Regions from separate parts of the Streptomyces sp. NPDC016640 genome, predicted to be linked through region 2. Evidence: riboswitches for the same ligand, from Rfam matches in the RefSeq annotation. Region 2 holds a riboswitch; each other region holds the start of a gene.
What was found. Region 2 has a riboswitch for thiamine pyrophosphate ahead of thiC (phosphomethylpyrimidine synthase ThiC). Riboswitches for the same ligand answer to the same signal wherever they lie in the genome.
Positions count from the first base shown of each region.

Region 1 (10,267 bases), on a different contig from region 2:
GCGGCGGCTGTGTGCGGCGCATCCAGGCGCTGCTGGGCCGCGGTGCCTGCCCCCGTCGGGAGCTGACCGGCCAGGAGGCCCCGTCCCTCGCGGCGGAACTGCCGGAAGCCGCTTAGGGCCCGCCGGTCCCGGCTGACGCGGCCCTAGTGCGTCGAGAAGCCGCCGGTCCCCGGGCCCGAGGCGTCGGACTGGGACTGCTCGATGACCGTCGACAGGTACAGCGCCTCACCGAGCTTCTCGATCAGCTCCAGCTGCGTGTCCAGGTAGTCGATGTGGTGCTCCTCGTCGGCGAGGATCGCCTCGAAGACGTTGGCCGACGTGATGTCCCCCTTGTGGCGCATGACCTCCACCCCGCGGCGCAGCCGGTCGATCGCCTCGAGCTCGATCTCCCGGTCGGCCTGGAACATCTCGGTCACCGTCTGGCCCACCCGGACGTGGAACAGCCGCTGGTAGTTCGGCAGGCCGTCGAGCAGCAGGATGCGGTCGGTGAGCACTTCCGCGTGCCGCATCTCGTCGAAGGACTCGGCGCGCGTGTACTGGGCGAGTTTCGTCCAGCCCTTGTGGTCCTGCAGCTTCGAGTGCAGGAAGTACTGGTTGATCGCCGTGAGCTCGGCGGTCAGCTGCTCGTTCAGGAATTCGAGGACCTCGGGGTCGCCCTGCATCGCATGGGCTCCTTCCGCGCGGGGGATCTGGCGGTTGGGGCGCATGATTGCACTCGACGCGGAAGATAGTCCAGTAAGTCTTCACTTAGTAAGTAAGTCCATGCTTGGTCAATTCAATGCCTGATTGACCGATTTCGCCGAACCTGGTTCAGGGATCTCGTCCCCGGTCTGTCAGGATGGAGCCATGGGTCAGCCGGCGGAACGCGAATCGGGGGAGCGCGCGTCACGGGAAGCGGCGCGGTCCGAGCTCCCGCCGGGGCAGCGACTGCAGAAGGGCTGGCCGGTCACGCACTACGGACCGGTCCCCAAGTTCCGGCCCGAGCGCTGGGACTTCCGGATCTTCGGCGCCACCGCCGACGGTGAGAAGCACTGCTGGAACCACGAGGAGTTCACGGCCCTGCCGTACACCACCGTCGTGGCCGATCTGCACTGCGTCACCAAGTTCAGCATGATCGGCGCCGAGTGGGGCGGGATACCGGCGCGCACCGTCGTGGAGATCGCCCCGCCCGCGCCGGACGTCACCCATGTGATGGTGTGGGCGGAGTACGGGTTCAGCTCCAACCTGCGGCTGGAGGACTTCATGTCCGAGCGCGCCCTCTTCGCCACCCACAAGGACGGCGAACTGCTGACCGCCGAGCACGGCTTCCCGCTGCGCCTGGTCGTCCCCCACCTGTACGCCTGGAAGGGCCCCAAATGGGTCCGCGGTGTGGAGTACATGACCGCCGACCGCCGGGGCTTCTGGGAGGAGCGCGGGTACCACAACGTCGGCGACCCGTGGCGGGAACAGCGCTACTCCTACCAGGAGGAGCCCGGGGAGGGCCCCGAGCTCTGAGGAGTGCGGGAGGTCAGCGGTCCCGGAGTTTCTTGAGCCGCTCCACGTCCGCCGCGTGCCCCTCCTTGCCGCCGGGGGTTTCGATGACCAGCGGTACGCCCTCGGTCGCCGGGTGCGTCATCAAGGCCCGGAAGGGGCCCTCACCGATGTGTCCGGCACCTATGTTCGCGTGCCGGTCCTTATGGGCGCCGACCACATCCATGGAGTCATTGGCGTGGATCAGTTTCAGCCGTCCCTCGCCGACCGTCCCCACCAGCAGATCCAGCGTCCGATGCATCCCGCCGGGCCCGGTCAGGTCGTGGCCGGCCGCGAAGACATGGCAGGTGTCCAGGCAGACACCGAGCTTCGGGTGGGCGTCCAGCGCCTCGAAGTACGGTCCGAAGTCCCAGGTCCGTGAGCACAGCGAGGAACCCTGGCCGGCGGTCGACTCCAGCAGCAGGAACGGGTCGTCGTCGTGGGTGAGCTCGTCGAGCAGCGGCAGCAGGTACTCGCGCACCTGCCGCAGCGCCACCGGCCGCTCCCGCCCGCCCGTCGCGCTGCCGGTGTGCACCACCACGCCCAGCGCGCCGATCTCCCGCCCGCGCCGCAGCGAGTGCCGCAACGACTCCACGGACCGCTCGGCGGTCGCCTCGGTGTGGGAACCGAAGTTGATCAGATACGGGGCGTGCACGTACGCCGGGATCGACCCGGCCGCACAGGCCGCGCGGAACGCCTCGTCCTGCTTCGGATCGCCGGCCGGCGTGGCCCAGCCGCGCGGATTGGCGACGAAGACCTGCACGGCCTCGGCGTTCAGCTCACGGGCGTAGGACAGACCGACGGAGTGCAGACCGCCGGCCACGGGGACGTGGCCGCCGACCGGGTTGCGGGCGGATCCGGACAGGTGACTCTTCACCCACCCAGGGTGCCATGAGCGCCGGGCCCGCCCGCCGGTGGATTCCCGGGATCAGCCGATCTCGACGGTGATCGTCGACCCCTTGGGCGCGGTGTCGCCGCCGGCCACGGACTGGCCCTCGACGGTGTCGCCGAACAGGTCGAGCAGTCCGCGGTCCTCCTCCACCCGGAACCCGGCGCCCTCCAGCTTCTCCCTGGCCTCGTCCACGCTGTCGCCGACCACGTCCGGCACCCCGATCATCTCCGGGCCCTTGGACAGCGTCAGCGTCACGGTGTCGCCCTCGGCGAGCCGGCGGCCGGCGCCCGGGGACTGCCGGGCCACCCGACCCGCGTCGTGCCCGGAGGTGACCCGCTCGTCGGCGATCCTCACCTCGAGGCCGGCCTCCCGCAGTTCGGACCGTGCGTCCGCCGGGTCGTCCCCGGTCACGTCCGGCACGTCCACCGGGCTGCCCCTGCTCACAGTGAGCGCCACCGCCGAGCCCGCCCGGACCTCGGTGCCCTTGCCCGGTTCGGTGGAGACCACCGAGCCCCGGGCCACGTCCTCGCTGAACGCCCGGGTGACCATGCCGGGCTCCAGGCCCTCGTCCTCCAGCAGGGAGCGGGCCTTGTCCAGCGGGTAGCCGTCGAGGTCGGGCACCCGCACGGTCTGCGGACCCTTGGAGATCGTGAGCGACACCGGGTCGTGGCCGCGGATGCGGGCGCCCACGGCCGGGTCCGTGCTGATCACCGTGCCCCGCTCCACCGTGTCGCTGTACGCCTCCTCGACCTGCCCGACGTCCAGGCCCGCGTCCGCCAGCCGGTCCCGGGCCTCCCGCTCGGTCTTCGCCAGCAGCGGCGGGACCTTGGTGAACTGGCCGGAGTTGATGTACCACACGCCGGTGCCGAGCCCGAGGACCAGGAGCACGGCCACGACGGCCGCCATCGGGCCGCGCCGCAGCGCCGTCCGGCGCCGGGGCGGCAGCGGCGGCGGGGACCGGAACCGGCTGGTGCGGTGGGAGGAGTCCGCCGCGCCGCCGTCGCCCTCGTCGGCCGGCAGCGGGCGGGACGGGGGTCCCCCCGCGCGGGCGAAGCCGGGCGTGGGGGACGTCAGCGCGCGCGGGATGACGCTCGTACGGTCCCCGGCGTTGTCGTGCTCCGCCGTCAGCGCCTGCGGCGGCACCGCGTCGAGCTGCTCGGCACCGAGCCGGCCGCGGCCCCGGCGGACCTGCGCCAGCAGAGCCACCGCGTCGTGCGGACGGACCCCGGGAGTGCGCGCGGTCGCCGACGCGACCAGCTCGTCCAGCTCGTACGCCATGCCGGGCACGGCGGCCGACGGGGGCGGCACGTCGTCGTGCAGGTGCTTGTAGAGCACGATCGCGGGGGAGTCGCCGTCGTGCGGCTTGACGCCGGTCAGCATCTCGTAGAGGAGGATGCCGCAGGCGTAGACGTCCACCCGGGGGTCGGCGGCGCCGCTCTCGATCTGCTCCGGGGCCAGGTAGGAGACCGTGCCCAGCACGGTGCCCGTGGTGTTCGTCACCGTGTCCACGGCGCGCACCAGCCCGAAGTCGGCGACCTTGACCCGGCCGTCGTCCCCTATCAGCACGTTCTCGGGCTTCATGTCCCGGTGCACGAACCCGGCCCGGTGCGCCGCGCCGAGGGCGGCCAGCACCGGCTCCAGGATGTCCAGCGCGGCCCGCGGCTGGAGCGCGCCGCGCTCGCGCAGCACGTCGCGCAGGGTGCAGCCGGCGATGTACTCCATCGCCAGGTAGACGTACGCCCCGTCGGCGCCCTGGTCGAACACCTGCACCACGTTCGGGTGGTCCAGGCGGGCGACCGACTTCGCCTCGCGGATGAACCGCTCGACGAACGAGACGTCGACGGCGAGGGAGGGGTGCATCACCTTGAGGGCGAGGACGCGGTCCAGGCGGGTGTCCACGGCCCGGTAGACCGTGGCCATCCCGCCGACCGCGATCCGCGCGTCGACGCGGTACCGGCCGTCGAGCACCTGCCCGACCAGAGGGTCCTGAAGGGTCGTGTCCACGCGGTGAGTCTACGAGTCCCCGCCGACACCCCCGCCCCGTTCACCCCCCGTTGGAGCGGACCTGTGACGCGCCGCACCCGCACCCGGAAGCGGGGAGCCCGGGGGGAGAGCGGGCGCGGCGGCACCCGGCGGGCGCAACCCGCTCCCGGCCCGGCCGGAGCCCTGGAACGCCGGCCGCTCCGGATCCAGCGCGGCCAGCCCCTCCGCGGGAGAGGACGCCGACGCGAAATGCCGCCGCGGAATGCGCCCCGCCAGCCGGGCCAGCCGCCCCGCCTCCACCGCGCACCGCATCGCGGAGGCCATCAGCACCGGCTCCTGCGCCCGGGTGACCGCGGACGCCAGCATCACCCCCGCGCACCCCAGCTCCATCGCCAGCGCCGCGTCCGACGCCGTCCCCGCCCCCGCGTCCAGGATCACCGGCACACGCGCGTGCTCCACGATCAACTGGAAGTTGTGCGGGTTGCGGATCCCCAGCCCCGACCCGATCGGCGACCCCAGCGGCATGATCGCCGCGCAGCCGGCGTCCTCCAGCTTCCGCGCCAGCACCGGATCGTCGTTGGTGTACGGCAGCACCGTGAACCCGTCGTCGACCAGCGTCTCCGCCGCCTCCAGCAGTTCGATCGGGTCCGGCAGCAGCGTCCGCTCGTCGGCGACGACCTCCAGCTTGACCAGATCGGTACCGAGCGCCTCCCGGGCCAGACGCGCCGTGAGCACGGCCTCCCCGGCGGTGAAGCAGCCCGCGGTGTTCGGCAGCACCCGGATGCCGAGCCGCTCCAGCACCGACAGCACGGAGCCGCGCACCGAGGGGTCCACCCGCCGCATCGCGACGGTCGTGAGCTCCGTCCCGGACGCCACCAGCGCCCGCTCCAGCACGTCGAGGCTCGGCGCCCCGCCGGTGCCCATGATCAGGCGGGACGTGAAGGACGTACCGCCGAGGACGAACGGATCGTCGGCCATGGTCAGCCTCCTTGGACGGCGGTGAGGACTTCCACCCGGTCCCCGTCCGCGAGGGGGGTGGTGGGCCACTGCGCGCGCGGGACGACGGTTTCGTTGAGGGCGGCGGCCACTCCCGAGGGCGCCGCGGTGAGCGACCGCACGACGAGGTCGAGGGCGGTGCCGGGCGCGAACTCCCGGGGCTCCCCGTTGACCGAGACGGTGACCGAGGCGTTCACGCGGGCTGCTCCGTGGGGACGGCGGCGCCGAAGCGCCGCGGGGTGAAGGGACGGGCCTCCTCCGGCAGTTCACCGGTGGTCAGGGCGTGCGCCATGGCGTCGCCGGTCACCGGCGTCAGCAGGACGCCGTTGCGGTAGTGGCCGGTGGCCAGCAGCAGTCCGTCGAGACCGGTCGGGCCGAGCAGCGGCGCGTTGTCGGGGGAGCCGGGGCGCAGCCCGGCCCGGGTCTCGGTGAGCGGCAGTTCGGTGATCCCGGGGACGAGCTCGTGGGCGTCGCGCAGCAGTTCGTACACGCCGCCCGCGGTCACCGTCGTGTCCCAGCCCAGCTCCTCGCTGGTCGCGCCGACGACCAGCTCGCCGTTCTCGCGCGGCACCAGATAGACCTGGCTGCCGCGCACCACGGCCCGCACGGTCCGGCTCAGGAAGGGACCGGGCCGCTCGGGCATCGTCAGCCGTACGACCTGTCCCTTCACGGGGCGCACGGGAGGCAGCACGTCCTCGGGGACGCCCGCGAGCCGCCCGCTGAGACTGCCCGCGGCCAGCACCACCTGCCCGGCGCCCAGCTCGGTGCCGTCGGCGGTGACCACGCCCGTCGCCCGGCCCCCCGCGACGAGCAGCCGCCCGGCCCACGCGCGGTGGACGGTCACGCCGGTCCGCACGCAGGCCGTCACCAGCGCGGCCGCCAGCCGGCGCGGATCGACCTGGTGGTCGCCGTCCACCCGCAGACCGCCGCGCACACCCGGCGCGAGCATCGGTTCCAGCCGCCGGCACTCCCGCCCGGACAGCCACTGCGAGTCCAGCCCCGACCGCTGCTGCAGGGCGTGCAGCTCCCGCAGATGGGCGCGGTCGTCGGCGTCCAGCGCCACCGCGAGGGTGCCGCACCGGCGGTAGCCGAGCTCCTGGCCGGTCAGTTCGGTCAGCTCGGCCGCGAAGCCGGGGTAGCGCCGCGCGGAGGCGAGGTTCAGACCCAGCAGGGTCTCCTCGCCGTAGTGCAGTTCCGTGACGGCGGCCAGCATCCCGGCGGCCACCCGGGCGGCCCCGCCGCCCGGCTCGGGATCCACCACGGCCGTGGCGAGACCGCGCTGCGCGGCCCGCCAGGCCGTGACCAGACCGATGATCCCGCCCCCGACGACGAGGACGTCTGTGCTGCGCGTGGGCGACATGGGCGTCCAGCCCCTCCCTTCGCCGGCATGACCCGGATCAGGTTCGTACGGTCGGAGGCCGCCAGCCTCCCTCTCAGCCCGGTGCGTCCGGGCTCCCGCGAGTGCTTTACGTCGGCCACCCTAGCCCCCGGCACACCCGCCCTGTAAGGGAGCCCGCGCGTGGCCCGCCCGCCCCTCGCCCACGACCACCCCCGGCCGGGGGTGGTCGTCCCGTCCCGCAGGTCCCTCGACGGACTCGTCCCCGCCCCCGTGGGCCGGCGGGGAGGCGGGAGCGGGAGTCGCGGCCGGGCAACGGCACCAGCGTGGTGGAGGAGCCGCCGGACGGCAGGAGCCGGCCGCGCCCCACGGCCGGGTGTCTATGGTGATCGGGTGAGCGAGCAGACGCAGGAACCGGGACCGTCCGAGCCGCGGCGGGTGGTGGTGGCGGGCGCGGGCATGGCCGGTGTGCGGACCGCGGTCGCCCTGCGGGAACAGGGCTTCACCGGCACCGTGACCCTGATCGGCGCGGAACCCCACCAGCCCTACGACCGGCCGCCGTTGTCCAAGGCGGTGCTGCTCGGCACCGCCGAGGGCTCCGCCTTCGACGTCGACTTCGAAGAACTCGGCATCGACCTGCGGCTCGGCTGCGAGGTGCTCGGCCTGCGCCCCGGGGACCACGAACTGGACACGGAGGGCGGCCCCGTCCCCTACGACGTCCTGGTGGTCGCCACCGGTGCGGAGCCGGTCCGGCTGCCGGGCGCGGAGGGGGTCCCCGGGGTGCATCTGCTGCGCACCCTGGACGACGCCGAACGGCTGCGGCCGGTACTCGCGCGCCAGCACGACATCGTGGTGGTCGGGGCCGGCTGGATCGGCGCGGAGTTCGCCACCGCGGCACGCGGGGCGGGCTGCGCGGTCACCGTCGTGGAGACCGCCGGGCGGCCGCTCGCCGAGGCGCTGCCCGCCGAGGTGAGCGCCCCCATGACCGGCTGGTACGCGGACGCCGGTGTCGTGCTGCGCACACGCACGCGCGTGACGGGCGTCGAGCCCGGCGCCGTACTCCTGGACGACGGTTCGCGGCTGCCCGCCGGTGCCGTGGTCGTCGGGATCGGGGCCCGGCCCGCCACGGCCTGGCTGGCGGGCTCCGGGATCGGGCTGGGGGAGCGGGGCGAGGTCGTGGCCGACCGGCATCTGGCGACCTCCCTTCCCGACGTGTACGCGGTCGGGGACTGCGCGTCCTTCCCGTCCGGGCGCTACGGCGAGCGTCTGCTGGTCCACCACTGGGACAACGCCCTCCAGGGGCCGCGCACCGTCGCCGAGAACATCCTCGGCGCGTCCGCCGGCCGGGCCCCGGCGGTGTACGACCCGGTGCCGTACTTCTGGTCCGAGCAGTTCGGGCGCTTCGTGCAGTACGCGGGGCACCACGCGGACGCCGACCGGACCGTGTGGCGGGGGGACCCCTCCGACGCCGCGTGGAGCGTCTGCTGGCTCCGTGGAACCCGGCTGGTCGCGCTGCTCGCGGTGGGGCGCCCCCGGGACCTGGCGCAGGGGCGCAGACTGATCGAGGCGGGCACGGCGATGGACGCGCGCCTGCTGGCGGATCCGGCCCGGCCGCTGAAGTCGGCGACGGCCTGACACGCCGGCGGGGCGCCCTTCGGGCGGGCGCGTCCGGGCGACGCGCCCGCCCGGGTGGACGGGGCTGGCTTCCGACTGTCAGTGGCAGGTGGCAGGCTTGTCCCGTGACCGAGATTGACGCAAAGATCGATGCTCTCGTCCCCGCCTGGCTCACTCTCCCCGACATCGCCGAGAAGCTCGGCGTCGAGGTGACGCGCGTCCGGCAGCTGGTCAAGGATGGCCAGCTCATCGCCGTACGCCGGGGTGAGAACCGCGCGCTGCACGTTCCCGCCGCCTTCATCGACGAGGACAAGGTGGTCAAGGGCCTGACCGGGACCCTGACGCTGCTGCGGGACGACGGCTTCACGGACGAAGAGATGCTGGAGTGGCTCTTCACCCCCGACCCCTCGCTGCCGGGCACGCCCGCGCAGGCACTCGGCGAGAACCGTGGCACGGAGGTGAAGCGCCGGGCCCAGGCGCTCGCGGTCTGACCCGCATCCCACCGACGGATCCGTCCCGGCGCCACCGCGCGTGGCGCCGCCCGCACGAACGACACCGGCCGGGGCGCCGCGCGCCCCGGCCGACGGCCCACCCATGCCGTCCGTCCCGCCCGGAGCGGCCCGGGGCCCCGCGGGGTGTTCTCGCCGCGGGGCGCGGAGCGGCGGCACAGGGTCGCATAGGGTCCGTTGCGGCCGGCGCTCCGCCGGCTCCTGACGGGCGGGGCGGCGCGTGCCGGCGGCACACCGGCCCGCCGGGTCCGTACGCCACCACCGAACCCCGGGGGACATCCCTATGACCGACACCGTTCGCGCCCGGCTCGCCGACGCCCGGGTCTATCTCTGCACCGACGCCCGCAAGCGGCAGGGCGACCTCGCGGAGTTCCTCGACGCGGTCCTGGCCGGCGGGGTCGACATCGTGCAGCTGCGGGACAAGGGCATGGAGGCCGGCGAGGAGTTGGAGCACCTGGCGGTCCTCGCGGACGCCTGCGCCCGGCACGGCAGGCTGCTCGCGGTCAACGACCGCGCGGACGTCGCCCACGCCGCCGGCGCCGACGTCCTCCACCTCGGCCAGGGCGACCTGCCCGTCCCCGCCGCCCGCGCCGTCCTGGGCGACGGCGTCCTCGTCGGCCGCTCCACCCACACCGAGTCCGAGGCCGCCGCGGCGGCCGTCCAGCCCGGCGTGGACTACTTCTGCACCGGGCCCTGCTGGCCCACCCCCACCAAGCCCGGCCGCCACGCCCCCGGCCTGGACCTGGTCCGGTACACCGCCGCCCTCGGCACCGACCGCCCCTGGTTCGCCATCGGCGGCATCGACCTCGGCAACCTCGACGAGGTCCTGGCCGCCGGCGCCCGCCGGGTCGTCGTCGTCCGCGCCCTCACCGAGGCCGACGACCCGGGTGCGGCGGCCGCGGAGTTCGCCGCGCGGCTGCGGCGGACCGCTCCGGACGCCGGCTGACCCGCTGCCTCCCGGGAATGTCCAAGGGGTGGACAACAAGTCGGCATCAAGGACAAATTCCCCGCATCCGGTTGGGGGACCGCCGCTCCCTGGCTAACCTGCGGGTATGGCCCTAGGAACCGCATCCACCAGGACTGATCGCGCGCGCACCGTGCGTGACATGCTCGCCGCCGGAAAGACGACCTTCTCGTTCGAGTTCTGGGCCCCCAAGACGGAGAAGGGCGAGCGCAACCTGTGGAACGCGCTGCGCCGGGTCGAGGCCGTCGCCCCCAGCTTCGTCTCCGTGACGTACGGCGCGGGCGGCTCCACCCGCGCCGGCACGGTGAGGGCGACCGAGCAGATCGTCGCCGACACGACCCTCACCCCGGTCGCCCACCTCACCGCGGTCGACCACTCCGTCGCCGAGCTGCGCAACATCATCGGCCAGTACGCCGACGCCGGGATCCGCAACATGCTCGCGGTGCGCGGCGATCCGCCCGGCG
Region 1 is NZ_JBIBRG010000005.1:179,803-190,069, reverse strand. It holds gene ACF07S_RS12925 (bacterioferritin-associated ferredoxin) at 1-116, shown strand, start outside; gene bfr (bacterioferritin) at 144-662, opposite strand; gene ACF07S_RS12915 (sulfite oxidase-like oxidoreductase) at 847-1,494, shown strand; gene ACF07S_RS12910 (deoxyribonuclease IV) at 1,508-2,386, opposite strand; gene pknB (Stk1 family PASTA domain-containing Ser/Thr kinase) at 2,438-4,405, opposite strand; partial or broken gene ACF07S_RS12900 (thiazole synthase) at 4,571-5,362, opposite strand; gene thiS (sulfur carrier protein ThiS) at 5,365-5,577, opposite strand; gene thiO (glycine oxidase ThiO) at 5,574-6,740, opposite strand; TPP riboswitch at 6,738-6,849, opposite strand; gene ACF07S_RS12885 (NAD(P)/FAD-dependent oxidoreductase) at 7,110-8,351, shown strand; gene ACF07S_RS12880 (Rv2175c family DNA-binding protein) at 8,456-8,821, shown strand; gene thiE (thiamine phosphate synthase) at 9,123-9,785, shown strand; gene metF (methylenetetrahydrofolate reductase [NAD(P)H]) at 9,892-10,267, shown strand, end outside.
Region 1: it holds a riboswitch for thiamine pyrophosphate, as region 2 does, so the genes downstream of both, thiO (glycine oxidase ThiO) here and thiC (phosphomethylpyrimidine synthase ThiC) in region 2, are expected to answer to the same signal.

Region 2 (10,267 bases):
GCGCACGACCCGTGCGCGGGCGCCGTCGCCGCCGACCGGCTGCTCGCCCGTCCCGACCGCCCCGACGCCGTCTACGGCCTGTTCGACCCCAACGGCACCGACCTGCTCGCCGCCGCCCGCCGCTACGGTCTGCGCGTCCCGGACGACCTGCTGCTGGTCTGCTGCAGCGAGTCCACCGTCTACGCGAACACCGAGCCGCCCGTCACCACGCTCTCCCTGAAACCGCGCCGCATCGGCACGGCGGTGGTCCAGCTGCTCATCGACGCCATCGAGGGGGTCGATGCGGACCATCCGGTGGAGCAGGTCATACCGACCGAGCTGATCGTGCGCACCTCCTCGCAGCGCCGTCCGCCCCGTACGACGGTCAGCCCGCCGCGATCACCGAACGGAACGTGACACCGGCCCACGGGCGGGGGCGGGCTCCCCGCCCGTGGACCCCGTGGCTCCGTGGACCCCGTGCGGAGGGGAGAGCCTCCCTGGCGGAGATTCCCGGAGGCTGCGGAGGGGTCAAGGAGGGCGCTGCCCGGCCACTCCTCCGAGGGAATCGGACCGGGCCCTTCTCGCAGGCGCGCCCGCCACCCGCGGCGGACGCGTGGCCAGGGCGGTCACCAGGCCGCCGAACACCGGCTCAAACGGGGCGAAAGCCACAGCGACCCGGGGTCTTGCTCCGATTCACCACCCCTGGGTCATCACACAGCGCGATCCGCATTCCTATGATGGGCCCACGACACCGCGGGCCGCTGCGACCAGGCAGTCCGACGCGGTGCAGATGCGGCGCGATGGTGGAGGGGTCGATGACTCAGGGGGCCGGTCCGGGACCCGAGGTGGAGCGCACGGCGACGGTGCGCGACTTCCGGGTACCCGCGTACGTCAACGACGCCGGTCCGTATGCCCACAGCACCCACCCGGGTGACGTCGTCCCACCGTCGGAGGAGGCCTATCCGGAGGGATACACGCCCACCCAGCGGGACCTCCCGGTCATCAACCGGGGTGACACTGTTCAGGTGACCGTCGACCCCGCGTCCGTCCCCGCCCCCCAGCCCACCACCGGTCAAGGACCGCTGTACGTGGTCGGCGACGTCCACGGCTATCTCGACGAGCTGGTGGCCGCCCTCCGGGAGCAGGGCCTCGTCGACGCGGCGGGCCAGTGGTGCGCCGGCACCGCGCGGCTGTGGTTCCTCGGCGACTTCACCGACCGCGGCCCGGACGGCATCGGCGTCATCGACCTCGTGATGCGGCTGTCCGCCGAGGCCGCCGCGGCCGGCGGCTACTGCAAGGCCCTCATGGGCAACCACGAACTGCTGCTGCTCGGCGCCAAGCGGTTCGGCGACACCCCCGTCAACTCCGGCGCGGGCACCGCCACCTTCCAGGCGGCCTGGCTGCTCAACGGCGGCCAGAAGACCGACATGGACCGCCTCCAGGACCACCACCTGCAGTGGATGGCCCGCCTCGACGCCGTCGAGGAGGTCGACGGCCATCTGCTGCTCCACTCCGACACCACCGCCTACCTCGACTACGGCCGCTCCATCGAGGAGGTCAACGACACCGTCCGCGAAACGCTCACCCGTAACGACGCCGACGAGGTCTGGGACCTGTTCCGCAAGTTCACCAAGCGGTTCTCCTTCCGCGACGAGGGCGGCGCCGACGCCGTGCGCTCCCTGCTGGATACGTACGGTGGCACCCGGGTCGTTCACGGTCACAGCCCGATTCCCTATCTGCTGGGCGAAGTCGGCTCCGAGGACGGCGAGGACGACAGCGGCCCCGTGGTCGCCGGACCGCATGTCTACGCCGACGGACTCGCCATCGCGATGGACGGCGGCGTGACGATGGCCGGAAAACTGCTGGTCCAGCAACTGCCGCTCGGTGTCTGAGGCTTCACGGAAACGTCGTTCGCCGGTTCTCGGACGCATCCCGCGCACGGCGAATTCGGTGAACCCCCTGTCACCGCACACCGTCACGGCTCTACCATCGGCTTATCCGTAGCAGGCTCCCCTCCGTTTCTGCCCGACGGCTCGTCAGCATGCCGAGCCCCCAAGCCCTACGGAGCATCGGGGGATGCACATGAACAGCGTTCCGCAGCACCTGCTGAGCGAGGACCGCCAGGAATACGGGCGGATTCTCGACGAGGCGCTGCGCTCCGCACCACAGATCCAGGAAACGGCCGCTGCCGGACAGCGGCTGGACTCGGAGCAGCTGCGCACGATGGCGCTCAACGCCGGCCCGATCATCACGGCGGCCGCGGCGACCGAGTACCGGCACTATGTGAAGGTCCGCGAGGAACTGCGCCGGCCGTCGTCGCCGTCCGACCCGTCCGTCCACGAGTCCGGCTCCACCGAACCGGGCACGCGCGCTGTGGGGCTCGCCGCCACCATGGGCGAGGTCGCCGAGACCGCCGGGGCGGGCGCCGTCGCCGTCGTCGCCGTCCTGGCACCCGTCCTGGCCGGAACCGCGGCCGCGATCTTCCTGCTCGTCGGCTACGTCCTGCGGATGCTCGACCCCGGCGCCGCGTTCGCGCGGACCATGCTCACCACCGGCTGGGTGTTCGGCGCGGTGACGGCGGTGGCCATCCTCGTCGCCGCCGTGGGTCTGCTGATCACCGCGCTGCGCAACAAGCCCTCGGCGCTCGGCGGCACGTACGACGAGCTCGACGAGGAGGTGACCCGGGCCAGGGACGCCTGGCGCGAGGCCCTGCTGGAGCGGGGGATCCTGCCGTTCCTGCGGGACGCGCTCACCGACCCGGCGACGGCCACCGCGCTCCAGCACACGGTGCCGCCCGCGCCGGCCGGCCGTATCCCGCACCTCGGATACGGCCGGCCGGGTTTCACCAGCCCCGGAGAAGGCCCGGCCCGCGGCACCCGGCCGAGTTATTCCAGTCCGGACTATTCGAGCCCGGACTTCGGAGGTCCGGAACACCAGCCGGAGTGACTCCCTGGGGGACGGAGCCCTCCCGAGGCACAGTCCTCCGGGAGGTCCCCGCCCCCGGGCGGGAGCCGGGGCGGCGGGTCGTCAGAGGATGCCCGCCCGTCCCGCGGCCGTGATCCACGACGGGAACTCGGACAGCAGACGGTCGTACAGCTCCGGGTCCGGCACGGTGCTGATGTCGTCGACGGCGAAGAACCCTACGTTGTCGACACGGCGCCCGGGCAGCGTGTCGAACCGCTCCAGCACGCCGTAGTTCGACCGGCCCAGCCCCACGAACTGCCAGAACACCGGCTCCTCCACCGCTTCGCGAAGTTCGCGTTCGATCTCGCTGTTGCGGTAGACGCCACCGTCGGAGAAGAACAGGACGAGGGTCGGAGCGGACGCGGGATGGTCCCGGACGAACGCGCGCACCTCGGCGATGACCTTCTGCTCCTCGTTCTGGATGCCGACGTCCCGCATGTCGACCTGGCTCGGATCCAGCCCCTTCTTCCGCCCGCGCCGGAAGAGGCCCATCTCCCCCACCCGCACGTGCAGCCGCAGCCACTCGGGAAGCTCCCCGAGCCGCAGATCCGGCAACCGGGCCGGGTTCGAGGCGAACGTCCAGGCCTGCATCTCCCCGTCGTCGTCCAGTTGTGCCGCGACCGCGGCCATCCGCTCGACGACATCGGCCACGACCCCCTTGGAATACAGGAAGGACATGGACCCCGAGGCGTCCAGTACGAGGATGACGCGCGCGGTGACGCCGGTGGCCCCGTGCTTGCGCAGACTGACCGCCACCTGCTCCTTGCGCAGGGACAGCCGCTTGCGCATGTCCACGGGCAGCCGCTCCTCACCCTTGGTGAGACGCGGGGCGCCGGGGTCTGCCGTGGCGGGCCGGGCGGGCGCGACCGGCACCGCGGGGGGAACCGGCGGGGGAACGGAGGACGCCTGGGGCCCGATGGCCGCCGGGGAGGGTTCGTCCACGGTGATGCCGAAGTCCGTGGCCAGCCCCGCGAGCCCGGATGCATACCCCTGCCCCACGGCGCGGAACTTCCACGTGCCCTGTCGCCGGTACAGCTCGCCGCCGATGAAGGCGGTCTCGGTCCCCGCCGCCATGTCGAAGCGGGCGAGCTCGGAGCCCGACCCGGCGTCGAGCAGCCGGAGCACCAGCCCAGGCACCTGCCCGAACGTCCCGCCGTCGGCCGAAGCGCACAGCACGATCCGCTCGACCACCGGTTCCACCGAGCGGAGGTCCACCTCCACCGTGTCCGCCGCGGCACCGGGAGCACTTCGCTTCCCCTGGTGCGTCACGGCGCCGGACGCGTGCCGCGGCTGGTTGTAGAAGACGAAGTCGCCGTCGTCCCGCACGCGTCCGGCCGCCGTGAGGAGCAGGGCCGAGGCGTCGATGTCGGGCACCCCGGGCCCGGGCACCCAGGCGAGCTCAACGCGCACCACGGGGGCATCGACGGAAAGATTGGATCCCTTGCTCATCGAACCTGCTGTCATGGGGCCAGTCTGCCGACCCGGTCCGGGAAAGGGGAGGGGGAACCGGCCGGCCCGGTACCCGGAGCGTGCCGCTCACGGCGCGCCACCGCCATGAGCACCACCCCCGCACCTGCCGTCCGGCGAGCCACCGCTCCGCCGCCCGGCCCGGGGCCGCACCCGGACCGGGGCCGCCGCCCAGGCCGGAGCCGCACCCGGACCGGACCGTCGTCAGTTCCCGATCAGTCCACGATCGGCAGGTACACGCGACTGCCCGCCGCCGCGAACTCCTTCGACTTCTGCGCCATGCCCTCCTCGATCTCGGCCCGGCTGCCGCCGTGCTCTCGGCGGATGTCCTGCGAGATCTTCATCGAGCAGAACTTCGGACCGCACATCGAGCAGAAGTGGGCCGTCTTGGCGGGTTCCGCCGGGAGGGTCTCGTCGTGGAACTCACGTGCCGTGTCCGGGTCGAGGGCGAGGTTGAACTGGTCCTCCCACCGGAACTCGAAGCGGGCGTCGGACAGCGCGTCGTCCCACTCCTGTGCTCCCGGGTGCCCCTTGGCTAGGTCGGCGGCATGCGCGGCGATCTTGTAGGTGATGACGCCGGTCTTGACGTCGTCACGGTTGGGCAGGCCCAGGTGCTCCTTGGGCGTGACGTAGCAGAGCATGGCCGTGCCCCACCAGGCGATCATCGCGGCGCCGATGCCGGAGGTGATGTGGTCGTACGCGGGCGCGACGTCAGTCGTCAGCGGGCCGAGTGTATAGAACGGGGCCTCGTCGCAGATCTCCTGCTGGAGGTCGATGTTCTCCTTGATCTTGTGCATCGGGACATGTCCCGGGCCCTCGATCATGGTCTGAACGTGGAAGCCCTTCGCGATCCGGTTGAGTTCCCCGAGCGTGCGCAGCTCCGCGAACTGTGCCTCGTCGTTGGCGTCCGCGATGGAGCCGGGCCGCAGTCCGTCGCCGAGCGAGTAGGTGACGTCGTACGCGGCGAGGATCTCACAGAGCTCCTCGAAGTTCTCGTACAGGAACGATTCCCTGTGGTGCGCCAGGCACCACGCGGCCATGATCGAACCGCCGCGCGAAACGATTCCGGTCTTGCGGTTCGCGGTGAGCGGCACGTACGCCAGACGCACACCCGCGTGGACCGTCATGTAGTCCACACCCTGCTCGGCCTGTTCGATGACCGTGTCCTTGTAGATCTCCCAGGTCAGTTCCTCGGCTCGGCCGTCGACCTTCTCCAGGGCCTGGTAGAGCGGCACGGTACCGATGGGCACGGGGGAGTTGCGCAGCACCCACTCCCGGGTGGTGTGGATGTTGCGGCCGGTGGAGAGGTCCATGACCGTGTCGGCGCCCCAGCGGGTCGCCCAGGTCATCTTCTCGACCTCCTCCTCGATGGAGGACGTCACCGCGGAGTTGCCGATGTTGGCGTTGACCTTCACCAGGAACCGCTTGCCGATGATCATCGGCTCGATCTCCGGGTGGTTGATGTTGGCCGGCAGCACCGCCCGCCCCGCCTCGATCTCCTCGCGGACCACCTCGGGGGAGACGTTCTCCCTGATCGCCACGTACTCCATCTCGGGTGTGATCTCGCCGCGCCGCGCGTACGCCAGCTGCGTGACCGGCCGGCCCGGGCGGCCCCGGCGCGGCAGGCGGGGCCGGCCCGGGAAGACGGCGTCCAGGTTGCGCAGGCCCCCGCGCGGAGAGGTGTGTTTGATCCCGTCGTCCTCGGGGCGGACGGGGCGGCCCGTGTACTCCTCCGTGTCGCCCCGGGCGGTGATCCAGTTCTCCCGCAGCGGAGCCAGCCCCCTGCGGACGTCGGTGTCGACGAGCGGATCGGTGTACGGGCCCGATGTGTCGTAGAGGGTGACCGACTGCCCGTTGGTGAGGTGCACCTGGCGGACCGGCACGCGCAGGTCGGGGCGTGTGCCCTCGACGTACGCCTTGTGCCAGCCGACGGACTTCCCGGCCTCCCCGTTCACCGACGTCTCCGTCGGGTTCTGTGTGGAGGCAGGCGTGCGTGCGTCCTTGCTGGTCATGTGAGACCTACTCCCTACGCCGGCATTACCCGGTAACAGGTTCGGCGGTCGACGCAGCGGTTTCCGTCTGCCGACGTTCCGTGTGAAACATCACTCGATGTCGGTGATGTTTCATGTGAAACATCGTTGGGACGGAGGTCAGCGCCCTCTCAGCCCGGTGCTCCGAGCTCCCGCGTGTACAAAAGGTGCCTCCACGCTAGCGTCATTTCTGGCGCGGTGAACAGAGGGCCCCCGTCGTTCTTGCGATGATCGGTCGGTGACCTCGACTCAGCCTCCCCCGTTTCCCCCTCCTGAGCCACCGAACGGATCCGGCGCGGGATCCGGTGCCGGAAACGGCCATGGGCACAGTCATGGCCATGGCCCGGCAGCGCCCGTGTCCCGTCATCTGCGCAGGGTCATCTCGGCGATCCTGATCCCGTTCGCCGCGGCGGTGCTGATCGGACTGGCGGTGCTGTGGCCGGGGGGTGCCCCGGCGCACGAGCGCACCGGTGTCGGATTCGACCGGCAGACACAGAGCGCCACGGTCACCGAGGTGGTCGAGGTGAGCTGCCAGTCGGTGAACGCCTCCGGAGGCGTCCCGACCGGCGACACCTCCACCGCCGAGGGCTCCTCCGCCCAGCAGCAGGCGAACGGCACCTGCAAGAAGGCGACCATCCGGGTCGACACCGGCGAGGACAAGGGCCGTACGTTCAACGAGATCGTGCAGCCGGACCAGTCGCGGCAGCTGAGCGAGGGTCAGGGGGTCGTCGTCGCCTACGAGCCCTCGGCGCCCGAGGATCTGCAGTACTCGGTCACCGACGTGAACCGGCGTTTCCCCCTGGCGCTGCTCGCCGGCATCTTCGCGCTCGCCGTCGTGGCCGTGGGACGGCTGCGGGGTGTCATGGCGCTGGTCGCGCTGGCGATCAGCTTCCTGGTGCTCAACTTCTTCGTCCTGCCCGCGATCCTGCAGGGCTCGAACCCGCTGGTCGTGGCGGTGGTGGGGGCGAGTGCGATCATGCTGATCGCCTTGTACCTCTGTCACGGGCTGTCGGCCCGTACTTCCGTGGCGGTGCTCGGCACACTGATCTCCCTGCTGCTGATCGGCATCCTGGGCTCGGTCTTCATCGGCTGGGCCGCGCTCACCGGCGACACCGACGACAACACCGGTCTGATCCATGGCCTGTACCCCGAGATCGACATGAGCGGTCTGCTGCTGGCCGGCGTCATCATCGGTTCGCTGGGTGTGCTCGACGACGTGACGGTCACGCAGACCTCCGCGGTCTGGGAACTGCACGACGCCAATCCGTCGATGGGCTGGCGCGAGCTGTACCGCGCGGGCATCCGGATCGGCCGTGATCACATCGCGTCCGTGGTCAACACGCTGGTTCTCGCCTACGCGGGCGCCGCGCTGCCGCTGCTGCTGCTGTTCTCGATCGCGCAGAGCAGCGTGGGAACGGTCGCCAACAGCGAGCTGGTCGCGGAGGAGATCGTGCGCACCCTGATCGGTTCGATCGGTCTTGTGGCCTCGGTGCCGGTCACCACGGCTCTGGCCGCGCTGGTGGTCTCCGCCGATCGTCCGACGGCTCGGACAGGGGCACGGGAGCACGGGCAGGTACCGGATGCCCGGCCGACCGCGGCGCGCGGCGGAAGGGGCAGGCGCCGCAAGCGCTGATGCCCGCCCCGCGGGGCGAAACGCGCGGAAGCGTTCCGCCTGGAGGCCACCCGACTGGAGTAACGCTTCATCCGGCGCTCTGCTCCGCCAGGATCCGGTCCAGGGCGTCGTCGAGGTGGGCGTCGAAGTCGGCGAGCGCCCCTTCCTGGCCCAGCGGCACCAGCTTGTCGGTGCGGTCGAGGAAGGCCACGAGCGGTGCGGTCGAAGAGCGGAACACCGCCTGATCACTGCCGACCTGAAGCCGGATCAGCACCTCGCCCAGCGTCTCGGGATCGACCGGCGAGACGCGGACGTCGCCCTCGCCGCACGGCCGGCCCACCCCGTCGATCAGCAGCTCACGGCCAAAAGCCCAGGTTACGGGGGCGTCCCCGGGCAAGTGGAAGGTCAGCCGCACGGCGTAGGGATCACAGGTGTCGTAACGCAGCTCCACCGGGATGCGGAAGGAAAGCTCCTCCGACACGAGAAAGCTCATCATGACCTCTGCCTGTACGGATTCGCGCATCGCCTACCCCGTCATTCGCCGCGGACTGGCCGGGCATGGACCGTGACACTAGAGGGAATCTTGCTGAACGTACACAACAGATCACAAGGAGTGAGTTTTCAGATACTGATAGACAGCGCGAGCGAGCCGATCAGGCGCCCCATCTCGGCCTGCAGTCGCTGCGCCGCGGGGACCAGCCGGTCGGCCTGATGTGCGGGCAGGGAGATGGCCACCGAGGCGGCCGTGGTGCCCACGGTGATCGGGATCGCCGCGCACACCGCCCCCAGGGCGTACTCCTGACGTTCCGTCACCAGCTCCATGCGCCCCGTCCGTCCCAGGCGTCTCAGCAGGCTGTGGTCGTCGCGCACGGTGTACGGCGTGAGGGGAAGCACCGGGTAGCGGTCGAGATGGTCGCGGCGGGCGTCCTCGTCGAGCTGGGAGAGCAGGCATTGCCCGACCGCGTGGGCGTGGCCGGTCTCCCGGAAGCCGGCCCACTCCTCGACCGCGGGATGGGCCGGGCTGCCGGAGACCCAGACGACCTCGACCTCGCCCTCGCGGTACACCGCGTAGTACACGGGCGCCCCGATCGCGTCCCGCCAACGGGCCAGGATGTCGACCACGGTGCTGCGACGTTTCTGCTGGGCTCCGCTGCTGCTCAGCCGCTCCGCCGCCTCGCCCAGGAAGAACAGCCCCTTGTCGCGGCGGAGATAGCCCTCGTGCACCAGGGTGCGCAGCAGGTGGTACGTCGTGGGCAGCGCCAGCCCGGTCTCCCGGGCGAGTTGTTTGGCCGGGGCCCCGTACTCGTGCCCGGCGACGGTCTCCAACAGGCGCATGGCTCGTTGCACGGAGCCGATGAGGGTCGCGGCCGGCGCCGGGGCGGGAGGCGCCGACGACTGGGGCTGGGGAGGAATCCCGGTCGGATGTGCGGAGGCGGTACCAGTCGTGGCCAAGGGTCACTCCCGAAACGCGAGGGGGCAGCCCGTGTGGGGAGACACGGGTGTGGGTCGCCGCTCGCGGGGATCGTCCCCGCGTCGAGTTCCGGACTCTAACGGGCTGTCACCGCACGCAGACGGCCCGCCGGAGAAACTTCCCCCGCCCGAGGGAACCGGTGATTCCTGTTACCGACCCACCGGTCCCCGTGGGCTCACCAGTCGCCGCGCGACGAGGAGCTCGACGTGAACTTCCGGACGACGTAGATCAGTCCGCCGACCAGCGCCACGAAGACCAGCACCTTGAAGAGCAGTCCGATCACGAAGCCGACCACGTTCGCTATCAGCCCGCCGAACACCACCAGGGCGATGACCGGCACCGCGATCCACTTCACCCACCACGGCAGTCCCGCGAAGATCTCTCTCATCGCCCTCGTCCTTACCTCTCCGCCCGCCGAGTGCCGGGTCGCGTCGATGATGTCCCGCACTCGATGCTAGGGCGGCAGGTGGTTCGGCGGGGGCCTCGGATCCCCCGTCCTCCCCTGACCGTTCCCCTAGGGAACCCCGAGACCGCGGCTCAGCTCTCGGGGGGAGAGAACACCACCAGCACCCGGAGATCCTCGCTGATGTGGTGGAACTTGTGCGCCACGCCGGCCGGTACGTACACCACGCTGCCGCGCGCCACCTGGGTGGTCTCCATGCCGACGGTGATCGCCGCCCGTCCGCTGACGACGAAGTACACCTCGTCCTGCTGGTGCGGCCGCTGCGGATCCTGGGTCCCGGC
Region 2 is NZ_JBIBRG010000006.1:264,009-274,275, reverse strand. It holds gene ACF07S_RS15215 (LacI family DNA-binding transcriptional regulator) at 1-396, shown strand, start outside; gene ACF07S_RS15210 (metallophosphoesterase) at 780-1,871, shown strand; gene ACF07S_RS15205 (hypothetical protein) at 2,056-2,925, shown strand; gene ACF07S_RS15200 (VWA domain-containing protein) at 3,007-4,407, opposite strand; gene thiC (phosphomethylpyrimidine synthase ThiC) at 4,626-6,422, opposite strand; TPP riboswitch at 6,417-6,606, opposite strand; gene ACF07S_RS15190 (YibE/F family protein) at 6,679-8,073, shown strand; gene ACF07S_RS15185 (SsgA family sporulation/cell division regulator) at 8,141-8,575, opposite strand; gene ACF07S_RS15180 (IclR family transcriptional regulator) at 8,674-9,399, opposite strand; gene ACF07S_RS15175 (DUF5326 family protein) at 9,699-9,911, opposite strand; gene ACF07S_RS15170 (cupin domain-containing protein) at 10,061-10,267, opposite strand, start outside.

Region 3 (10,267 bases), on a different contig from region 2:
TCGACGTCGGCCGGACAGGAGCGGGCCGGCATGGGCCGGAGCGGGTACGGGGCGGCGTGCGTCCGGGGCGGCGTGGGGGGTCGCGCGGCCCTCAGCCCGGGACCGGCACCCGCAGGACCGGCAGCAGTCTCGACGGGCCGCTGCGCAGCAGCCACGGCGGAAGCAGGGCGAGCGGGTCCAGGTAGGCGTCGCCTCTCAGCAGACCCCAGTGCACGCACGGGGTCGGGCAGTGGGAGCCCGCGGGCTCCACCGTGCCGACCACCTCGCCCGCCGTCACCGCCTCGCCCTCGGCCACCGACGCCCGGACCGGCTCGTACGTCGTGCGCAACGGGGGACCGCCCGTGCGCGCCAGCTCCACCGAGACGACACCCCTCCCGGCCACCCGGCCCGCGAACGACACCCGGCCGGCCGCCACCGCCACCACCGGCGTCCCCGGCGCCGCGGCCAGGTCCACGCCCCGGTGCCCGCGGCCGTACGCCGTCGCCGGCGGCTCCCAGCCGCGCAGCACCCGCGGCCGTACCCCCACCGGCCACGCACGCCCCGCGGCCGGCACGGCCGGCACGGCACCGTCCTCGCCCGCCGCCGCGGCCGACAGCCGCGGCGGCGGTGGGGCCAACAGCGCCGCCGGGGTCAGGACCACCAGCAGGGCGAGTCGGACACAGGCCCTCACACATCGGCTCACTCGCATGCCGGGAAGGGTTCCGGAAAACCGTGATCACCGCCCGGACCTGTGGACCACCACCCGGGTTGTGGACAACGGCGTCACCCGGCGCCCCGCGGGTCCCGTACACTTCTGGTGGCGATCCGGGCCACCGGGTCGACTTCGCACGCCCCGACATCAGGACCGGTCACGGCCGGAACCCGGATGTCAGCGCCCCTCGGTCCTTCGTGGCAACGGCGCGTCGCGGGCGTCAGGCGCGGAAGCCGTCCGGCATCCGCGGCACAACCGAGAAATTCGAGGAGATACGGCCATGGCCGTCGTCACGATGCGGGAGCTGCTGGAGAGCGGCGTCCACTTCGGTCACCAGACCCGTCGTTGGAACCCGAAGATGAAGCGCTTCATCTTCACGGAGCGCAACGGCATCTACATCATCGACCTGCTCCAGTCGCTGTCGTACATCGACCGCGCCTACGAGTTCGTCAAGGAGACCGTCGCCCACGGCGGCACGGTCATGTTCGTCGGCACGAAGAAGCAGGCGCAGGAGGCCATCGCCGAGCAGGCCACCCGCGTCGGCATGCCCTACGTCAACCAGCGCTGGCTGGGCGGCATGCTCACCAACTTCTCGACCGTCTACAAGCGTCTGCAGCGCCTCAAGGAGCTCGAGCAGATCGACTTCGAGGACGTGGCCGCCTCCGGCCTCACCAAGAAGGAGCTGCTGGTCCTCTCCCGCGAGAAGGCCAAGCTGGAGAAGACCCTCGGCGGTATCCGCGAGATGCAGAAGGTGCCCAGCGCCGTCTGGATCGTGGACACCAAGAAGGAGCACATCGCGGTCGGCGAGGCCCGGAAGCTCAACATCCCGGTCGTCGCCATCCTCGACACCAACTGCGACCCCGACGAGGTCGACTACAAGATCCCGGGCAACGACGACGCGATCCGCTCCGTCACCCTGCTCACCCGCGTGATCGCCGACGCCGTCGCCGAGGGCCTCATCTCCCGCTCCGGTGTCGCCACCGAGGGCAAGGGCGAGAAGGCCGCCGGCGAGCCGCTGGCCGAGTGGGAGCGCGACCTGCTCGAGGGCGAGAAGAAGGCGGACTCCGAGGACGCCGCTCCGGCCGCCGCCGAGGGCGAGAAGCCGGCCGAGGCCCCCGCCGAGGGCGAGAAGCCGGCGGAGACCGCTGCCGAGGCTCCCGCCGCCGAGGACGCCCCCGCCGCCGAGGACGCCCCGGCCGCCGAGGCCGAGCAGGCCTGACCCACCCGTCAGAGCCGTTGACGGCGGGAGCGGTGACATGCGATCCGCTCCCGCCGTTCACCCGTAGGCCAGCGGCGAGTCGGAAGCCTGCCCTCAGGCAGGTCCTGACCCGTAGATCTCCGATCCTCCAGACTTCGAGAAAGACTCACAGACTCATGGCGAACTACACCGCCGCCGACGTCAAGAAGCTCCGGGAGCTCACCGGCGCCGGCATGATGGACTGCAAGAAGGCGCTGGACGAGGCCGAGGGCAACGTCGAGAAGGCCGTCGAGGCGCTCCGCATCAAGGGCCAGAAGGGCGTCGCCAAGCGCGAGGGCCGCTCCGCCGAGAACGGCGCCGTGGTCTCGATCATCGCCGACGACAACGCCTCCGGTGTCCTCGTCGAGCTGAAGTGCGAGACGGACTTCGTCGCCAAGGGCGAGAAGTTCCAGGCCGTGGCCGCCGCCATCGCCGAGCACGTCGCCAGGACCTCCCCGGCCGACATCGAGGCGCTGCTCGCCTCCGAGATCGAGGCCGGCAAGACCGTCCAGGCGTTCGTGGACGAGGCCAACGCCAACCTCGGCGAGAAGATCGTCCTGGACCGCTTCGCGCAGTTCGCCGACGGCTACGTGACGGCGTACATGCACCGCACCATGCCCGACCTGCCGCCGCAGATCGGTGTGCTCGTCGAGCTCGACAAGCCGAACGCGGAGATCGCCAAGGGCGTCGCCCAGCACATCGCCGCCTTCGCGCCGAAGTACCTCTCCAAGGAGGACGTGCCGGCCGAGGTCGTCGAGTCCGAGCGCCGTGTCGCCGAGGAGACCACCCGCGCCGAGGGCAAGCCCGAGGCCGCCCTGCCGAAGATCGTCGAGGGTCGCCTCAACGGCTTCTTCAAGGACGCCACGCTGCTCGGCCAGCCCTACGCGCTGGACAACAAGAAGTCCGTCCAGAAGGTCCTGGACGAGGCCGGTGTCACCCTGAAGCGCTTCACGCGCATCAAGGTCGGCATCTGAGTCCGTACCGCGACGGGCGCGCGACCCCGATAGGGTCGACAGCAGTCGTTCGGATACGCGTCCACGCGACGGCGCGTGCCGGACGACAGCAGATCTGACGAGGAGGCCATTGCCGTATGGGATGCGAAACACGCCCCACCGGCAATGGCCTTCTTCGTATGTGCAACACGTGAAAGAGGCGGGATCCCGATGACCACCAAGGCCGAGAAGAGCGACGACGGCAAAGTACGCGGCCGGTTTCTGCTGAAGCTGTCCGGAGAGGCCTTCTCCGGCGGCGGGGGCCTGGGCGTCGACCCCGACGTGGTGCACGCCATCGCACGCGAGATCGCGGCCGTCGTACGGGACGGCGCGCAGATCGCGATCGTCATCGGCGGCGGCAACTTCTTCCGCGGCGCCGAACTCCAGGTACGCGGCATGGACCGGGCCCGCTCCGACTACATGGGCATGCTCGGCACGGTGATGAACTGCCTCGCCCTCCAGGACTTCCTGGAGAAGGAGGGCGTCGACTGCCGCGTGCAGACCGCCATCACCATGGGGCAGGTCGCCGAGCCGTACATCCCGCTGCGCGCCGTACGGCACCTGGAGAAGGGGCGCGTGGTCATCTTCGGCGCCGGTATGGGCATGCCGTACTTCTCCACCGACACCACCGCCGCCCAGCGCGCCCTGGAGATCGACGCCGAGGCGCTGCTCATGGGCAAGAACGGGGTGGACGGGGTCTACGACTCGGACCCGAAGACCAACCCGGACGCCGTGAAGTTCGACGCGCTCGGCTACGGCGAGGTCATCACCCGGAATCTGAAGGTCGCCGACGCCACGGCCGTCACGCTCTGCCGTGACAACAGCCTCCCGATCGTCGTCTTCGAGCTCCTGAAGGCGGGCAATATCGCCCGCGCCGTCAAGGGTGAGAAGATCGGCACGCTTGTGGGTGACCAAGCCGACCGCGACTGACCGGGGGATGGACAATGTCCTGCCGGTCGGAAACCGTGCAGGAAGAAGACGCGACGCAGCCGGCCGCCGCCCCGACAGGGAACCGCAGCCGGGCCTACTCAAGACACGCAGGAGCAAGTGGTGATCGAAGAGACCCTCCTCGAGGCCGAGGAGAAGATGGAGAAGGCCGTCGTGGTCGCCAAGGAGGACTTCGCCGCGATCCGCACCGGTCGTGCGCACCCGGCGATGTTCAACAAGATCGTGGCCGACTACTACGGCGCGCCGACGCCGATCAACCAGCTGGCCTCGTTCTCCGTGCCGGAGCCGCGCATGGCCGTGGTGACGCCGTTCGACAAGAGCGCGCTGCGCAACATCGAGCAGGCGATCCGCGACTCCGACCTGGGCGTCAACCCGAGCAACGACGGCAATATCATCCGAGTGGTGTTCCCCGAGCTGACCGAGGAGCGCCGCCGCGAGTACATCAAGGTCGCCAAGGGCAAGGGTGAGGACGCCAAGGTCTCCATCCGCTCCGTGCGCCGCAAGGCCAAGGACGCCATCGACAAGCTGGTCAAGGACGGCGAGGTCGGCGAGGACGAGGGCCGCCGTGCGGAGAAGGAGCTCGACGACACCACGGCGAAGTACGTCGCCCAGGTGGACGAGCTCCTGAAGCACAAGGAAGCGGAGCTGCTCGAGGTCTGATGAACGACTCTTCCTGGGGGGCGCCGCAGACCGGGTACTGGGGGCCGTCCGACCAGGGACCCGGCCGGGGGGTTGCCCCGGCGGGTCCCGCGTACGATGCGCACTACGCGCAGCAGACTCGCCCCGTGCCCATCGGGCCCGAGGTACCCGAACGCGGCGGTGACCAGGACGGGAACCGGGATGCCGCTCGGCTGAGCGGCCCTCTGTTCCGAGACGAGCCGACGCGGGCCCGACCCCTGCCGGGGGAGGTGCCGCAGAATCCGGAGCCCATGCCCGACGCCCCGCAGCCGGCACCCGTGCCGCAGAGGAAGAGCGCGGGGCGCGATCTCGGCGCCGCGATAGGCGTCGGCGTCGGACTCGGCGTGGTGATCGTCGCGTCGCTGTTCGTCGTCAAGGCCGCCTTCGTCGGCGTGGTCGCCGTCGCCGCCGTGGTGGGCCTGTGGGAGCTGACCAAGCGGCTCGACGAGCGCAAGGGCATCAAGGTGCCCTTCGTGCCCCTCGCGGCCGGCGGCGCGGCCATGATCGTCGCCGGGTACGCCCGGGGGGCCGAGGGCGCCTGGGTGGTCATGGCGCTCACCGCGCTGGCCGTCCTGCTGTGGCGGATGACGGCACCGCCCGAGGGCTACCTCAAGGACGTCACGGCGGGACTCTTCGCGGCGTTCTACGTACCGTTCCTGGCGACCTTCGTCGCCATGATGCTGACGGCCGGCGACGGCGCGTGGCGGGTCCTGACCTTCCTGGCGCTGACGGTGGTCAGCGACACCGGCGCCTACGCCGTCGGCTGGCGCTTCGGCAAGCACAGGCTCGCCCCGCGGATCAGCCCCGGCAAGACCCGCGAGGGCCTGCTGGGGGCGGTGGCCTTCGCGATGGCGGCGGGCGCGCTGTGCATGCACTTCCTGATCGACGACGGCATCTGGTGGCAGGGCCTGCTGCTGGGGCTCGCGGTCGCCGCCAGCGCCACCCTCGGCGACCTGGGCGAGTCCATGATCAAACGGGACCTGGGCATCAAGGACATGGGCACCCTGCTTCCCGGCCACGGCGGCATCATGGACCGGCTGGACTCGCTGCTCCCGACGGCGCCGGTGGTGTGGCTGCTACTGGTGATCTTCGTCGGCTCCGGCTGACGGTACCCGCACGGCCGCGTCGGGCCCCCGTCCTCCCAGGGCGGGGGCCCGACCGCTGCCGGATCGGGACACCCTTGTGGATCTGCGACACTGGTCGTGTCATGCCTAAGCCCGGAGAACTCACTTTCGTCGCGCCGCGCGGAGCCAAGAAGCCGCCGCGGCACCTTGCCGACCTCACGCCCGCCGAGCGCAAGGAGGCGGTCGCCGCGGCCGGTGAGAAGCCGTTCCGCGCCAAGCAGCTCTCGCAGCACTACTTCGCGCGGTACGCGCACGATCCGGAGCAGTGGACCGACATCCCGGCCGCCTCCCGCGGCAAGCTCCAGGAGGCGCTGCTTCCCGAGCTGATGTCCGTCGTGCGGCACCTGTCGACCGACCAGGGCACCACTCGCAAGACGCTGTGGAAGCTGTTCGACGGCACGCTCGTCGAGTCCGTGCTCATGCGCTACCCGGACCGGGTGACCATGTGCATCAGCTCGCAGGCGGGCTGCGGCATGAACTGCCCGTTCTGCGCCACCGGCCAGGCCGGACTCGACCGGAACCTGTCCACCGCCGAGATCGTGCACCAGATCGTGGACGGGATGCGGGCCCTCAGGGACGGCGAGGTCCCGGGCGGACCGGCGCGGCTGTCCAACATCGTGTTCATGGGCATGGGCGAGCCGCTCGCCAACTACAACCGGGTCGTGGGCGCGATCCGCCGCCTCACCGACCCCGAGCCGGACGGGCTCGGGCTGTCGCAGCGCGGGGTCACCGTCTCGACCGTCGGCCTCGTCCCCGCGATCCACCGGTTCTCCGACGAGGGCTTCAAGTGCCGCCTCGCCATCTCGCTGCACGCCCCCGACGACGAGCTGCGCGACACCCTCGTCCCCGTGAACACGCGGTGGAAGGTGCGCGAGGTGCTCGACGCCGGTTTCGAGTACGCGGCGAAGTCCGGGCGCCGGCTGTCCATCGAGTACGCCCTGATCCGGGACATCAACGACCAGGCGTGGCGCGGTGACCGCCTCGGACGGCTGCTCAAGGGCCGGCCCGTGCACGTCAACCTCATCCCGCTCAATCCGACGCCCGGCTCCCAGTGGACCGCCTCGCGGCCCGAGGACGAGAAGGCGTTCCTGGAGGCGATCGCCGCGCATGGTGTGCCGGTGACGATCCGGGACACCCGTGGCCAGGAGATCGACGGGGCGTGCGGTCAGCTCGCCGCGAGCGAACGGTAATGTGACCCGTGTAAGCACATCTTCATATTCCGACAGGGGAGCGCCACAGCGCTGAGAGTGCGGCACCGGCCGCAGACCCTCCGAACCTCGCCCAGGTCATTCTGGGTAGGGAGATCGGTCATCACTCGAGCTGTTGCGCCCTGCCCGGGACCTGTCACAGGGTTCCGGGCAGGGCCGCGTCTCTTCCTGGTCACTCCAGGAGGAATCCAGTGGGCATCACCAAGAAGGTCACCGTCCTGGCCGTCGGGCTGGGACTGGTCACGCTGTCCGCGTGCGGGTCGTCCGACGACGGCGGCACGGGTGGCGACGGCGGGTCCAGGACCGTGACCCTCGTCAGCCACAACTCGTGGGCCGCGTCGAAGGACGTCATCGCCGCCTTCGAGAAGCGGTCCGGCTACAGGGTCAGGGTCCTCGAGGACGGCGACGCCGGGCAGGCCGTCAACAAGGCCGTCCTGACCAAGGACAACCCCCAGGGCGACGTCTTCTTCGGCGTCGACAACACCCTGCTCTCCCGCGCCCTCGACAACGGGCTGTTCCAGCCGTACGAGGCGAAGGGGTCCGACCTGATCCCGGACGAGTTCCGCGCGGACCGGGACAAGCACCGGGTCACGCCCGTCGACACCGGCGACGTGTGCGTCAACTACGACAAGGCGTGGTTCAGCGAGCACGAGCTGGCCCCGCCGAAGACCTTCGACGACCTGATCAAGCCCGAGTACAAGGACCTCCTCGTCGTCGAGAACGCCTCCACCTCCTCGCCCGGCCTCGGCTTCCTGCTCGGCACCGCCGCGCAGTACGGCGACGGGGACACCTCCCGCTCGGGCGAAGCCGGGAGCGGGGGAGGCTGGCAGGACTACTGGAAGAAGCTCAGGGCCAACGGCGTGAAGGTGGTCGACGGCTGGGAGCAGGCCTACAACGAGGAGTTCTCCGGCTCGGCCGGCGGCAAGCAGGCCAAGGCCGACCGTCCGCTGGTGGTCTCCTACGCCTCCTCCCCGCCCGCCGAGGTGATCTACGCCGACCCGAAGCCGGACACCGCACCCACCGGCGTCGCCGAGGGCACCTGCTTCCGCCAGGTCGAGTACGCCGGACTGCTGAGCAACGCCGGGAACCCCGAGGGCGGCAAGGCGCTGCTCGACTTCCTCATCAGCAAGCCGTTCCAGGACGACATGCCGCTCAACATGTTCGTCTACCCGGTGCGCGAGGACGCCCGGGTGCCCGCGGAGTTCACCGAGTTCGGGCCGCAGGCGAAGGACCCGCAGACCATGGACCCGGCGGAGATCGCCGCCAACCGTGACCGGTGGGTCAAGTCGTGGACCTCGCTCGTACTGAAGTGAGGCGAACCGCGGCGACACGGCGCGGGAGCGCGGCGCGGCTCGGCCTGATGGCCGTGCCCGTCGCGTTCTTCGCCGTCTTCTTCGCCCATCCCGTCGCCGCGATCGTCGCGCGCGGACTGAAGGCCGACGGGACCTGGCACCTCGGGCGGATCGGCGACGTACTGGCGCAGCCCGACGTCCGGCAGGTCCTGTGGTTCACCACCTGGCAGGCCCTCGTCTCCACCGCCCTCACCCTGCTGGTCGCGCTGCCCGGCGCCTACGTCTTCGCCCGCCTCGACTTCCCCGGCAAGCAGGTGCTGCGGGCGGTGGTCACCGTGCCGTTCGTGCTGCCCACGGTCGTGGTCGGAACGGCGTTCATGGCGCTCGTCGGTCGCGGCGGACTCCTCGACGAGCTGTGGGGCGTGCGGCTGGACACCACCGTGTGGGCGATCCTGCTCGCGCACGTCTTCTTCAACTACGCCGTCGTCGTGCGGACCGTGGGCGGACTCTGGTCCCAGCTCGACCCGCGGCAGGAGGAGGCGGCGCGGATGCTCGGCGCCTCCCGGTTCGCGGCCTGGCGGACCGTCACCCTGCCCGCGCTCGCGCCCGCCGTGGCGGCCGCCGCGCTGATGGTCTTCCTGTTCACCTTCACCAGCTTCGGAGTGGTGCAGATCCTGGGCGGGCCCACCTTCTCCACCCTCGAGGTGGAGATCTACCGGCAGACCGCCGAGATCTTCGACCTGTCCACGGCCGCCGTCCTGACGATGATCCAGTTCGTCGCCGTGGCCGCGGTCCTCGCCCTGCACGCCTGGACCGTACGGCGGCGGGAGACCGCGCTGCGGCTGGTGGACGCCTCGGTGACCGCGCGCAGGCCGCGCGGCGCCGGGCAGTGGGCGCTGCTGGCCGGCGTCGTGGCCACCGTCGCCGTCCTGCTCCTGCTGCCGCTCGCGGTGCTGGTGGAACGGTCCTTCGCCGACGCCGGCCTCGGCTACTACCGGGCGCTGACCCGGGACGACGGGGGAGTGTTCCTGGTCGCGCCGGTCGAGGCGGTCGGCAACTCGCTGCGGTACGCCCTCGCCGCCACCGCCATCGCCGTGCTGGTCGGTTCCCTCGCCTCCGTCGCGCTGACCCGGCGGGACGCGGGCCGGCTGGTGCGCGGCTTCGACGCGCTGCTGATGCTGCCGCTCGGGGTGTCCGCGGTGACGGTCGGCTTCGGCTTCCTGATCGCCCTCGACGAGCCGCCGCTGGACCTCAGGGCCTCCTGGATCCTGGTCCCGCTCGCGCAGGCGCTGGTCGGCGTGCCCTTCGTCGTGCGGATCATGCTGCCGGTGCTGCGGGCCGTGGACGTACGGCTGCGGGAGGCGGCGGCGGTGCTCGGGGCGTCGCCGTGGCGGGCGTGGCGGGAGGTGGACCTGCCGATGGTGCGGCGGGCGCTGCTGATCGCGGCGGGGTTCGCCTTCGCGGTGTCGCTGGGGGAGTTCGGGGCGACCGTGTTCATCGCGCGGCCGGACAACCCGACGCTGCCGGTGGCCGTGGCACGGCTGCTGGGCCGGCCCGGGGACCTCAACTACGGCCAGGCGATGGCCTTGTCGACGATTCTGATGATCGTGTGCGCGGTGGCGCTGCTCGTGCTGGAGCGGCTGCGGACCGACCGGACCGGGGAGTTCTAGATGCTGCTGAGCCTGGAGGACGCGACCGTCCGCTTCGGGGGACGGGCGGTGCTGGACGCCGTCGGTCTGCAGGTCGCCGAGCACGAGATCGTGTGCGTGCTGGGGCCCAGCGGCAGCGGGAAGTCCACGCTGCTGCGGGCGGTGGCCGGGCTGCAGCCCCTCGACTCCGGGCGGATCCGGATCGACGGACACGACCGGACGGATGCGCCCGCGCACCGGCGCGGGGTGGGACTGATGTTCCAGGACCACCAGCTCTTCCCCCAGCGGGACGTGGGCGGGAACGTCGCCTTCGGGCTGCGCATGCACGGGGCAACGCGCACGGAACAGGCGGCTCGTGTACGGGAGTTGCTGGAGCTGGTGGGACTGCCGGGGGCGGCCGGGCGGGCCGTCGCCGCGCTGTCCGGCGGTGAGCAGCAGCGGGTGGCGC
Region 3 is NZ_JBIBRG010000009.1:113,887-124,153, reverse strand. It holds gene ACF07S_RS20195 (murein hydrolase activator EnvC family protein) at 92-688, opposite strand; gene rpsB (30S ribosomal protein S2) at 972-1,910, shown strand; gene tsf (translation elongation factor Ts) at 2,066-2,902, shown strand; gene pyrH (UMP kinase) at 3,092-3,850, shown strand; gene frr (ribosome recycling factor) at 3,971-4,528, shown strand; gene ACF07S_RS20170 (phosphatidate cytidylyltransferase) at 4,528-5,652, shown strand; gene rlmN (23S rRNA (adenine(2503)-C(2))-methyltransferase RlmN) at 5,754-6,860, shown strand; TPP riboswitch at 6,885-6,990, shown strand; gene ACF07S_RS20160 (thiamine ABC transporter substrate binding subunit) at 7,070-8,191, shown strand; gene ACF07S_RS20155 (ABC transporter permease) at 8,239-9,840, shown strand; gene ACF07S_RS20150 (ABC transporter ATP-binding protein) at 9,841-10,267, shown strand, end outside.
Region 3: it holds a riboswitch for thiamine pyrophosphate, as region 2 does, so the genes downstream of both, ACF07S_RS20160 (thiamine ABC transporter substrate binding subunit) here and thiC (phosphomethylpyrimidine synthase ThiC) in region 2, are expected to answer to the same signal.